DNA from 2 places in the Sinomonas terricola genome. Region 1 is predicted to be linked to the other one. Evidence: riboswitches for the same ligand, from Rfam matches in the RefSeq annotation. Region 1 holds a riboswitch; the other holds the start of a gene.
The links. Region 1 has a riboswitch for S-adenosylmethionine ahead of SPF06_RS04500 (DUF1737 domain-containing protein). Riboswitches for the same ligand answer to the same signal wherever they lie in the genome.
Positions count from the first base shown of each region.

Region 2: another riboswitch for S-adenosylmethionine. It lies ahead of SPF06_RS15060 (aminotransferase class V-fold PLP-dependent enzyme); the one in region 1 lies ahead of SPF06_RS04500 (DUF1737 domain-containing protein).

Region 1 covers NZ_JAYGGQ010000001.1:923,387-929,077, forward strand. The annotation lists gene SPF06_RS04495 (DUF3100 domain-containing protein) at 1-1,251, shown strand, start outside; SAM riboswitch class IV at 1,402-1,540, shown strand; gene SPF06_RS04500 (DUF1737 domain-containing protein) at 1,549-1,887, shown strand; gene SPF06_RS04505 (rhodanese-like domain-containing protein) at 1,884-2,297, shown strand; gene SPF06_RS04510 (O-succinylhomoserine sulfhydrylase) at 2,302-3,504, shown strand; gene SPF06_RS04515 (hypothetical protein) at 3,517-4,017, shown strand; gene SPF06_RS04520 (glutamate--cysteine ligase) at 4,031-5,161, opposite strand; gene SPF06_RS04525 (MerR family transcriptional regulator) at 5,242-5,610, shown strand; gene SPF06_RS04530 (hypothetical protein) at 5,607-5,691, shown strand, end outside.
Region 2 covers NZ_JAYGGQ010000012.1:27,855-33,545, forward strand. The annotation lists gene SPF06_RS15050 (Nramp family divalent metal transporter) at 1-230, opposite strand, end outside; gene SPF06_RS15055 (class I SAM-dependent methyltransferase) at 362-1,126, opposite strand; gene SPF06_RS15060 (aminotransferase class V-fold PLP-dependent enzyme) at 1,239-2,684, opposite strand; SAM riboswitch class IV at 2,719-2,832, opposite strand; gene hisN (histidinol-phosphatase) at 2,942-3,760, opposite strand; gene rsgA (ribosome small subunit-dependent GTPase A) at 3,821-4,939, opposite strand; gene aroA (3-phosphoshikimate 1-carboxyvinyltransferase) at 4,944-5,691, opposite strand, start outside.

The DNA.
Region 1 (5,691 bases):
GCGGTGCTCATCGGAACGTACAAGTTCCAGATCGGCCCCGCCGCCCTCGTGCTGCTCCCCATCATCTGGGCGGTCATCATCGGGGGCATCGTCGGCACACAGCGCGTGCGGCGGCTGTCCGCGTCGAGCCGCGCCGTCGCGACGCTTCTCCTCGAGATCGGCATCATCGTCTTCCTCGCCCGGCTCGGCCTCGGGATCGGGCCGTCGCTCGCGAAGATCACCGAGATCGGGCCGGCCGTCGTGCTCCAGGAGGCCGGGCACATCTTCGGCACCGTCATCCTGGCACTGCCCATCGCCGTCGCCCTCGGCCTCGGGCGCGTGGCCATCGGGGCAACGTGGTCGATCGACCGCGAGTCCTTCCTCGCCTACGCCCTCCAGCGCTTCGGCGTCCGCTCGGGCGAATACCGCGGCGTCTTCTCGGTGTGGCTCCTCGGGAGCCTGTTCGGCGCCGTCTTCATCTCGCTGCTCGCCGGCACGATCGGCAACCTCGGCATCCTGGACCCGCGCGCCCTCGCCCTCGGCCTGGGCCTCGGCTCGGCCTCGATGATGCTCGGCGGCGTGGGCGCGCTGTCGATCCTCTACCCCCAGCACGCGGGCGAGATCGCCGCGCTCGCCGCCCTCTCCAATCTCGTGACCAACATCGTGGGCTTCTACGCGGGCGTGTTCCTCTCCCTGCCGCTGGGCCGCGCCCTCTACCGCTTCTGGAGCCGCGTCTTCGGCCGGAACGACGAGGGCAAGTCCCTCCGGAAGCTCGCCGTGGAGACCGAGGCGGCCTCGGAGGGCGAGGCGCCGGTCGCGGTGGAGAACGATCCGACCGTCAGGACGAGTCCGCGGACGCTCGTCTTCGCCTACGCGATCATGGGCGTCATCGCCCTCGTGACGAACGCCGTGGGCACGAAGTCCTTCCACCCCGAGGACATCCTCGGCGTCGTCGTGCTGCTCGCGCTCACCGGGGTCTCCTTCGCCCTGGCCAGGCTGCTGCCGTCCGTCCCGTCGAGCGTGTGGGTCCTCTCCCTCGCAACGATCGTCTCAGCTCCCTTCATGCCGACGGCCGGATTTATCGCCGGCATCACCCAGCACCTCGACTCGACCCTCGTGGGCCTCCCGTCGCTCACGCTCATCGGCCTCACGCTGGGCCGCGACGTCGCGGCCCTCAAGTCGCTCAGCTGGAAGATCATCATCGTGGCCCTCGTGACCTACAGTGCGTCTTTCATCGCGGCCGCGGTGCTCGGGCAGCTCGTGCTCCACTGACGCCCGGCGGAAGGCGGGGGGACGACGGCGGAGCCTCCCGCCGTCGTCCCCTCGCCTCTTGGCGGTACTGAGCGGGCGGCGGGCCGATATTGCCAATCGTTACCGCCCTCCCATGGCTGGCCCCAGCGGTGCATGCTACGTTCAACGAAGAGTAACGAGCGCCAGCGCGCGACGGCGGAGCCACCCTCCCCGTCGCACTGCCCTGACATGCTGGCCGGCAACCCTCCGTCCGGCGGGGTGCCTCAGGTGACGACTCGGCCATTCGACGTTCGATACGCAAGCCAGAAGGAGCCCGCCATGTCCGACACTGCCCTTGACACGGGAGAGCCGGCCGCCACGCCGCTCAACGATCCCGCCGCCCCGGCGACCCCCTCCGAAGAGCGCCTCGCCTACCGGCTCCTGACCGGCCCCGACACGCGCGAATTCTGCGCCCGGATCTCCCAGGCCCTCGCCGACGGCTACGTGCTGCACGGAAGCCCCGCCGCGACGTTCAACGGCACCGACGTGATCGTGGCCCAAGCCGTGATCCTCCCCCACGCCGTGGCGCGCGCGGACGCGGCCGTCGCCTCGGCGGTGGATGACCTGGCCGAAGGCATTGGCAGCGACGGCGAATACGACGGGGAGGGGCACGCGTGAGCTACGCGGGAGACATCACGCCCGACGAGGCGTGGAAGAAGCTCAAGTCCGGCTCCGCCGTCCTCGTGGACGTGCGCACCGAGGAGGAATGGGCGCACATCGGCATCCCGGACACGCGGCAGACCGACAACGACCCGCTCTTCATCCCGTGGGTCTTCGCGGGTGGAATTCCGAACCCGGACTTCATCATGGAGCTCGAACTCCAGGGCCCCGAGGACAGGGGCACCGAGCTCCTGTTCCTGTGCCGTTCGGGCCAGCGCTCCGCGGCCGCCGCGGCCGCCGCGACGAACCTCGGATTCACGGCATACAACGTGACCGAGGGCTTCGAAGGCGTCCCGGGCCCCGATGGGCAGCGCAACGTCAACGGCTGGAAGAACCGGGGTCTCCCCACGAACGTAGGACAAGAGTAAGTCAGTGACCTTCAACATCAACGCCGCCAGCTGGAGCGAAGACACCAAGGCTGTGCGCGGCGGGCTCGACCGCACCAACTTCCAGGAGACCTCCGAGGCGCTGTTCCTCAACTCCGGCTTCGTCTACGAGTCGGCGGAGGCCGCCGAGCGTGCCTTCACGGGCGAGGACGAGCGCTTCGTCTACTCCCGGTACGGAAATCCGACCGTGGCCACGTTCCAGGAGCGGCTTCGGCTGCTCGAGGGCACCGAGGCGTGCTTCGCGACAGCGTCCGGCATGTCCGCGGTCTTCACGGCACTCGGGGCGCTGCTCGCCGCGGGCGACCGCGTCGTGGCCGCCCGGAGCCTCTTCGGCTCGTGTTTCGTGATCCTCAACGAAATCCTCCCGCGCTGGGGCGTCGAGACGGTCTTCGTCGACGGACCTGACCTCGAGCAATGGCGCGAGGCGCTCTCGGTCCCGACGACCGCGGTGTTCTTCGAATCGCCGTCGAACCCCATGCAGGAGCTCGTCGACATCCAGGCCGTCGCGGACCTCGCGCACGCAGCGGGCGCCACCGTCGTCGTCGACAATGTCTTCGCGACCCCGCTCCTGCAGCGGAGCCTCGACTTCGGCGCGGACGTCGTCGTGTACTCGGGCACGAAGCACATCGACGGCCAGGGCCGCGTGCTCGGGGGCGCGATCCTCGGGCCAAAGGACTACATCGACGGCCCGGTCAAGCAGCTCATGCGGCACACGGGCCCGTCGCTCAGCTCGTTCAACGCGTGGGTCCTCACGAAGGGACTCGAGACGATGGGGCTGCGCGTGCGGCACTCGTCGGCGAGCGCCCTCGCGATCGCCGAGTGGCTCGAGGCGCAGCCCGAGGTCAGCTGGGTCAAGTACCCGTTCCTCGCGTCCCACCCGCAGTACGAGCTCGCGCGCAAGCAGATGAGCGCCGGCGGGACCGTGCTCACGTTCGAGCTCAACGCGCCCGACGGCGGGGGCAAGGACGCCGCGTTCCGCCTCCTCAACGGCCTGCGGATCATCGACATCTCGAACAACCTGGGCGACTCGAAGTCCCTCATCACACATCCGGCGACGACGACGCACCGCGCCATGGGTGCCGAGGGGCGGGCCGCGATCGGGCTGGGCGACGGCGTCGTGCGGCTGAGCGTGGGCCTCGAGGAGGTCGGGGACCTCATCGGGGACCTCGAGCAGGCGCTGCGCGGGTAACGGATCCAACCCGTGGCCACATCCCGCCCAACCCGTGGCCACCTGACGCGATTCGAGCTGAAGCTCAAGACGCCGCTGCCTCCCCCTGAGGCGTGGGCCCGGATCCTCGATCTCCGGGCCCACGACCGTCTCATCCCGTTCACGCACATCACGCACGGCATGGCGCCGGCCGAGGAGCTGCAGCCCGGCCATCGGTTTGTGGCTTGCACGACGCTGGGGCGCGTGGGCTTCAACGACATCATGACGGTCGAGGAGATCTCGCCCCCGGCTCCGGGGTCTCCTGGCCACGTGTTCATCGTCAAGTCGGGGAAGCTCATTCGCGGATTCGTGGACCTCACGGTTGAGTATGGTCGTACCGTCGGGCACGGCCGCGAGGGTACTTCGGACGGCGCGACCGTCCGCTGGGTCCAAGAGTTCGGCCTCGGGAGGTTCCCTGCCGCCGTCGGCCTCGTGGCCTCGTGGATCGCCCCGGTCGCGTACCGGGCGATGCTGCATCGCCTCCTGCGGGGCTGAGGCACGACCCACCCTACACGCGCGGCACGACGCTCAAGGTGGCTCGCGCGCCGTCGTCCCAGCCGCCGGCAGGCGAAGCGGTACGCGAGATCGCCATGGCCACGACCGCCGCGAGCCCTCCTCGGCCGGCCGCTTCGCGCTGCGCGCGTTCACCGGGGCCCCGCGCGAGGAGCTCGGCGACGGCGAGCTCGGTCCGCGCGTACTCGCCCCCGTCTCGCAGCACCGGGGCGATATACGCCATGAGAGCCTCGACGGCGGCGCCCGCGGGCACGGGAACGCCATCGACCGGGTGCACGAGGTCGGCGTCGAGGCCCGAGCGGCTCGCCCTCCACGCCGCGAGGCGCAAGACGGCGACCGGCGTGCCCAAGGGGGCGACGCCGTCGGCCGCTTCCCGCGCGGTCGTCTCGACCAGGGCGCGGATCAGGACGGCGAGAAGCGCCGAATCGCCCGCGACGAGCGGGACGTCGGGCACGCGCACCTCGACCGTGGGGTGGTTCCTGGAGAGCCGGGCGTCGAAATAGGCCATCGCCTCGTCGAAGATCGAGCCCGTCGCGATCATCGCCGCGATCCGCTCGCGGTAGGCCGCGACGCTCCCGTACAGCTCTTGCGGGCCGGAGGACGGCCAGCGGTTCCACGCCTGCGTGCGGTAGCTCGCGTACCCCGTCGCGACGCCGAACCAGAACGGCGAGTTCGCGCTCAGGGCCGCGAAAAGCGGGAGCCACTCGCGGATCCTGTCGAGCACGGCCACCCCCTCGTCCGGCGAGGCGACGCCCACGTGCACGTGCAGGCCGCACGTGAGCTGCTCGCGCGCGGTGAGGCGGAATTCGTGGTCCATGTGCGCGAAGCGCTCGTCGGGGGTGAGGGTCGTGGCGCTGCTCAGGGGGGACGTCGCAAGCGCGACGACGCGACCCCCGCACCGTCGAGCGGCGCGGTCGGCGAGCTGGCGGCCCGCGAAGAGGGATTCAAGCAGCTCGTCGTGGTCGCGGCACGGCGGCGTCTGGACCTCGATCTGCTCGAGCTTGAACTCGCGCACCATGTCCGGCGGCCTGCCCGTGACCGCGAGCATGCGGTCAGCGAGGGCTGCCGGCTGGCCCGTCGCCGGGTCCACGATGAGCAGCTCTTCCTCCACGCCGAAGGTGCGCATGCGGCCATTGTGTCAGCAGCGATGGCGCGCCTGAATGGGGCGATTGCCGAAGTGTTCCCGAGGGGCCAGAGTAGTGAAGCATGGGCCTGACCATTGCCGAAGTCGCCGAGCGCACCGGGCTGAGCGCGCACACCCTCCGCTACTACGAGCGCGATGGGCTCATGCTCCACGACGTGGACCGCAGCCCATCGGGGCGGCGCGAGTACTCGGATCAGGACGTCACGGGGATCCTCATGGTCGCGCGCCTCAGGGCGACCGGGATGCCCGTGCGGGAGGTGCGCCGGTACGCCGAGCTTGTGCGCGCGGGCAACGGCAACGAGCGCGAGCGCCTGGCGCTCCTCGAGGCGCACCGCGAGCGGGTCCTCGCACAGCTCGCCGAGGTCACCGAGAACCTGAACGCAGTCGAGACGAAGATCGAGCTGTACCGCTCGCTTCTCGGGGACGGGTGAACGCGCGCCCCGCTCGGGCGAAGCGGAACGGCTCCGGGGCCGTCGCCAACGAGCGGCTCACGGCGCTGACCGGGGCTGTCC
Region 2 (5,691 bases), on a different contig from region 1:
CCGAGCTTCGCGGATTGGTACTGGATGAGCATGGCCATCGCGTTCGCAAGCACGAGCACCCACACGAGAAGGTAGCCATAGCGCGACCCTGCCGTGAGGTTCGCCGCGACATTTCCGGGGTCGACGTAGGCAATCGACGCGACGAACGCGGGGCCGAGGAGCCCGATCGCGAAGGGCCATCGGAGGCGACGCGCCGGCCGCTCTCCGGTGTCCCGTATAGTCCTGCTCACGCCGCCCAGCCTTTGCGATGTCTCGGAAGAGTCGCGGCAGTTTCTGCCTGCCTCATCATTGAGTTTCGGTACACCTAAACATTAGGTGCGACTGTCAGCGGGCGCAAGGCGGCGCGGAACTGACGCGGGCCCTAGTGCGTCGCGGCGACCGCGCGCCACGCCTGCGTGATGTACGGCAGCAGGAGCTGCCCGCCGTCCCGGTGGCCGAGATGCTCGTGGAGGTACCACGCGAGGTTCGCTTCGACGCGCGCCCGCTGCTTCTCCGAAGCCCGCAGATAGTAGCTGCGCGACTTCGTGAGCTCGATGATCCCCTCGGGCGTGATCGGGTCCTCCCACCTGAACACTGCCGACTCCCACCCCGTGAGCTCGGGTCCAGTGGGCGGGTGGTAGTCAGGCTTGTGGACATCGCCGGCATGCATGATGCGGGAAAGGCGATGCACCCACGGGACCGAGGTGTCGAGCTGGTTCCAGACGAGTGCCGCTCGGCCGCCCGGCGCGAGGAGCCGAGCCGCCTCGCGGCTCGCGGCGCCGGGATCGAACCAATGCCAGGCCTGCGCCGCCACGACGAGGTCCGCGGAGCCACTCGGTAGAGTCGTCGCCTCTGCGGGGGCTATGACGACGGCGACACCCGGGTGGAGGCGGGTGAGCTCGGCGAGCATGCTCGGGCTCGGGTCGACGGCCGTGACCGCGAGGCCTCGCGCGACGAGCTGGCCCGTGAGCTTTCCCGTCCCGGCCCCGAGGTCGACGGCGGTGCTCGCCCCAGGCGGCAGGATCCAGTCCACCGCCGCGTCCGGATACCCCGGCCGCACCTGCTCGTAATGGGCTCCGCCGTCGAGGAACGCCTCGGCGAGCTCTCGCCGTCGTCGGTCGTCGAATTTCGGTCCGCCCCGCGCCATGCTGTTGCTTTCCTCTCCAGCATGCCCCTGCACGCTCAGTTCCCGGGTTCCCCCGATTCGCAGGGTCGAATCTACCGGGAAAAGAAGGCGCTGGCCGCACGAGGCGGATCGGTCAGTCCTCGGCGACGCAGGGCGCGGCACCAGCGGTGCCGGGCGTGTTGGGTGCCCACACGGGGAACGGGCGGCCGTCTTGGGCGGGAACCCACCGGCCGGCGTCGATGCGGTAGTCGAGGCGCAGGCCGCGTTCGACGAGTTCCCGGACACCAGCCACGAGGCGTTCGACGTCGTCGAGCCGCGAGCCGAGGCCGAAGCTCGCCCGCAGCGAGCCCGACGGGAGGCCGAGGCGGCGGAGGGCCGGATGGGCGCAGAAGCGGCCGTCGCGGAGCCCCACGCCGTGCTCGGCGGAGAGGTAGGCCGCGGTGAGGCCCGCGTCGTGCCCCGCGATCGAGAAGTTGACGATGCCGACGGCGCCGCGCGACGCCGTGCTTGCTCCGAGGTCCGAGTCCTCGAAGAGCCGGTGCACCGTCACACCCTCGATCGTGCTCAGCCCGTCGACGAGCGCCGACCGGAGCTGTTGCTCGTGGCGGTGCCACGCGGACTCGTCGAGCGAGGAGATCACCTGCGCGGCCTTCGCAAGCGTCGCAGCGCCGAGCACGTTCGGCGAGCCGGCCTCGTGGCGCGCGGGGCCATCGGCCCACGCGACCGAGTCGAGCCGCACTTCGCGCACGGCCCCGCCTCCCGCGAGATGCGGGCGGCCCTCGTCGAGCCAATCGCGGCGGCCCACGAGGATGCCCGCCCCGAACGGCGCGTAGAGCTTGTGCCCGGAGAAGGCGAGATAGTCGATCCCGGCCCCCGCGACGTCGATGCGGCGGTGCGGCGCGAGCTGGGCCGCGTCGACGGCGATGCGCGCACCGTGTTCGTGGGCCAGCGCGGCAAGTTCGGTGATCGGCAGGATTTCGCCCGTGATGTTGGACGCGCCGGTCACGGCGACGAGGCTGATCTCGCCCGCCTTGAGCCAGGCCCGCACGCGCTCGAGCGTCTCCGCGAGCGTGCGCGCGGCAACCACGCTGCGGTGCGGACGCGCCTGCCACGGGAGAAGGTTCGCGTGGTGCTCGATGTCGAGGTACAGCACCTCGCCCGAACCGGGAACCGAGCTGGCCAGGAGGTTCAGCGAATCCGTGGTGTTGCGCGTGAAGATGACCTCGTCGTCGGGGCGGGCCCCGACGAATTCGCGCACGATCCCCCGCGCGTTCTCGTAGAGCGACGTGCTCACCTGAGATGCGTACCCCGCGCCGCGGTGGACGCTTGCGTAGTAGGGGAGCACCTCGTTGAGGTACGCCGCGACCTCGGTGAGCGCCGGAGCCGACGCGGCGTAGTCGAGGTTGGCGTAGCGGACCTCGCCCCCGCCCGCGAGCGGCGTGATGAGCTCGGCGCCGATGACGTCCGCGAAGGGGCGCACGGAGTCGGGGTAATTCGCAGGGGAAAGAAGGGGAGAGGAACCAAAGGCCGAGGCCTGGTTGGACGGGGAAGAAGACTGGACGACGACGGGCGTGCTCATGACTGCACCTCGGGGTCGGGGCCCCGCCTCGCGGGGGCCGCGCTTGCCGTATCCGCTCCGGACCGGCCTGGTCGTCACCCGGGGCACCCCGCCGCGTGAGGAGGGTTGCCGGCCAGCAAGCCGGGGCTTCGCGCTGGCACTCGTGACCTGAACACGAGATTACGGGAGGGCGCGCACGGCCTCCAGCCGGCGCGCCCGTGTTACATCCCGTGAAGTGCGCCCCTTGCGCGGGTCTGGAGTTCGTGCGTGGCGTTCCCCTATGGGACGAGAAGGTCGTCGAGCTCGGGGTTGAGCCGGTGCAGCGCAGCCGAGTGGAGGATGCCGTTCGTCGCGAGGGCATTGCCTCCCCAGGGACCGTCCTCGCCTTCGAGGGACGTGAAGCGGCCCCCCGCCTCCGTGACGATCGGCACGAGCGCCGCCATGTCGTACAGCTGCAGTTCGGGCTCGGTCGCGATGTCGACGGCGCCCTCGGCCACGAGGCAATAAGACCAGAAGTCGCCGTACGCGCGCGTGCGCCACACGTCTTCCGTGAGGCTCAGGAAGTCGCCGAAGTTCCCGCGCTCGCGCCAGCCCGAGAGGCTCGAGTAGGAGAGGGAGGCATCCTCGATCCGCGAGACGTCGGAGACCTTGAGCTTGGTTGCGGAAGCGAGTGAGCGGCCCGTGTACGCCCCGGCACCCTTCGCCGCCCACCACCGGCGGCCGAGGGCGGGCGCGCTCACGACGCCCACCACGACCTCGTCCCCGTCGACGAGCGCGATGAGCGTTGCCCACACGGGCACGCCACGGACGAAGTTCTTGGTCCCGTCGATCGGGTCGATGATCCAACGGCGCGAGCCGTGGCCCGTGGTGCCGAATTCCTCGCCCACGACGGCGTCGCGGGGGCGCGACCGTGAAAGCTGCCCCCGGATGGCTTCCTCGGCGGCACGGTCCGCGTCGGTGACGGGCGTCAGATCGGGCTTCGTCTCGACCCGGAGGTCGAGGGCCTTGAAGCGGTCCATGGTCTGCGCGTCGACGGAGTCCGCGAGCACGTGGGCCAGGCGGAGGTCGTCAGTGTACGACTCGGCAGCGAGGGTCATGGGCTCAACGCTATCGTCTAGTTGGACGTTGGACGGTGTCCGGCGCGGATCGGGGCGGAATCAGAGCGTTCCGAGTTCCTTGGCGTCGGCGATCTCCTCGCGCGGCCCCGCCCCGAGGAGCCGTCGCAGGGATGCGAGGCGTGCGGGCCCGTGCGGGCCCGCGTGGCCCTCGGCAACCCAGGCGTCGAGCCCGCAGTCCACGGCGGTCGCGTCGTGCCGGCAGCCGCGCGCGCAGTCTTCGGTGCCGGGCTCGAGGTCGGGGAACGCGTGGAGGATCCGGTCGGGGTCCACATGGGCGAGGCCGAACGAGCGGATCCCCGGCGTGTCGATGATCCAGCTCCCGGGGGGCGCGCCGTCGAGCCGCAGGGCGAGGGCCGACGACGACGTGTGGCGGCCGCGGCCGGTCACCGCGTTGACGCCCCCCGTCGCGCGGTCGGCACCCGTGAGCGCGTTGACCATGGTCGACTTGCCGACCCCCGAGTGCCCGAGCAGAACGGTCACCTTGCCGTCGAGTTCCTCGCGCAGGCGGGCGACGGCGTCGTCGTCGAGCCGCACGCTCTGCCCGTCCGGTGCCGAGGCGCCCTCGGGCGCTTCACCCGCGTCGTCGTCGGCCTCCGCGGTGCGGCTCACGACGACGGCGAGCGGCAGGAGCTCGTAGGTGGCCAAGAGCGGGGCCGGATCCCTCAGGTCCGCCTTCGTGACGAGCAGCAGGGGCTCGATGCCCGCGTCGTAGGCCGCGACGAGGGCGCGGTCGATGAAGCCCGTGCGCGGCTCGGGGTTGGCCGCCGCGACGACGATCACGAGCTGGTCCGCGTTGGCGACGACGACCCGCTCGATGGGATCGTCGTCGTCCGCGCTGCGCCGCAGGACCGTCTGACGCTCCTCGACGCGCACGAGGCGCGCCAGGGTGTCCGCCCGCCCGCTCACATCCCCGACGAGGCCGACGAAGTCGCCCGGGACGACGGGGGTTCGGCGCAGCTCGCGCGCGCGGGCCGCGACGACGATGCGCTCCTCGGGCGTGTCCTCGGCGACGACGGCGGTGTAGCGGCCGCGGTCGACCGTGATGACGCGGCCGGTCACGGCGTCCTCGTGGCTCGGGCGGTCCTTAGTGCGCGGCCGGCTGCCCTTCTTGTTCGGGCGGATCCGGACGTCGCTCTCGTCCCATTCGCGGGCGGCCATGGGCCTACCGGGCTCCGTCCGCTCGCGCGCCGGTCTGGGCGGACGCCGCGGCCTCGCCGAAGCCCAGCATGCGCGCCCACATGTGCGGGAACTCGGGCATGGTCTTGGACGTCGTGGCGATGTCCTCGACCTCGACGCCTTCGACCGCGAGCCCCCAGATCGCGCCGGCGGTCGCCATGCGGTGGTCTGCGTAGCTCAGGACGACGGCGCCGTGCAGGCGGGCGGGCCGGATCACGAGGCCGTCTGCGGTCTCCTCGGCGTCCCCGCCGAGCCGCGTGATCTCCGTGACGAGGGCAGCGAGCCGGTCCGTCTCGTGGCCGCGCAGGTGGGCGATGCCCGTGAGGCGCGACGGCGAATCGGCGAGGGCGCACAGCGCTGCGACCGTGGGGGCGAGCTCGCTCGTGTCCGCGATCTCCGCCCCCGTGATGCGCTCGCCGCCCGTGACGGTGAGGGTTCCGCCGTCGAGCGCCACGCGTGCGCCGAGCTTCGGCAGGATTTCGCGCCATGCGTCGCCCACTTGGGTCGTGTGCTCGGGCCAATTCGGAATCCGCACCGTGCCGCGCGTCGCGAGCGCCGCGGCGAGGAAGGGGCCCGCATTCGAGAGGTCTTGCTCGATGCGGACGTCGAATGCGCGGATCGGTCCCGGCTTGACGAACCAATGGTTCGGCACGGTGTCGTCGACCTCGACGCCGAGCTCGCGGAGCACCGCGATCGTCATCGCGATGTGGTCGAGGCTAGGGACGGGCTTGCCG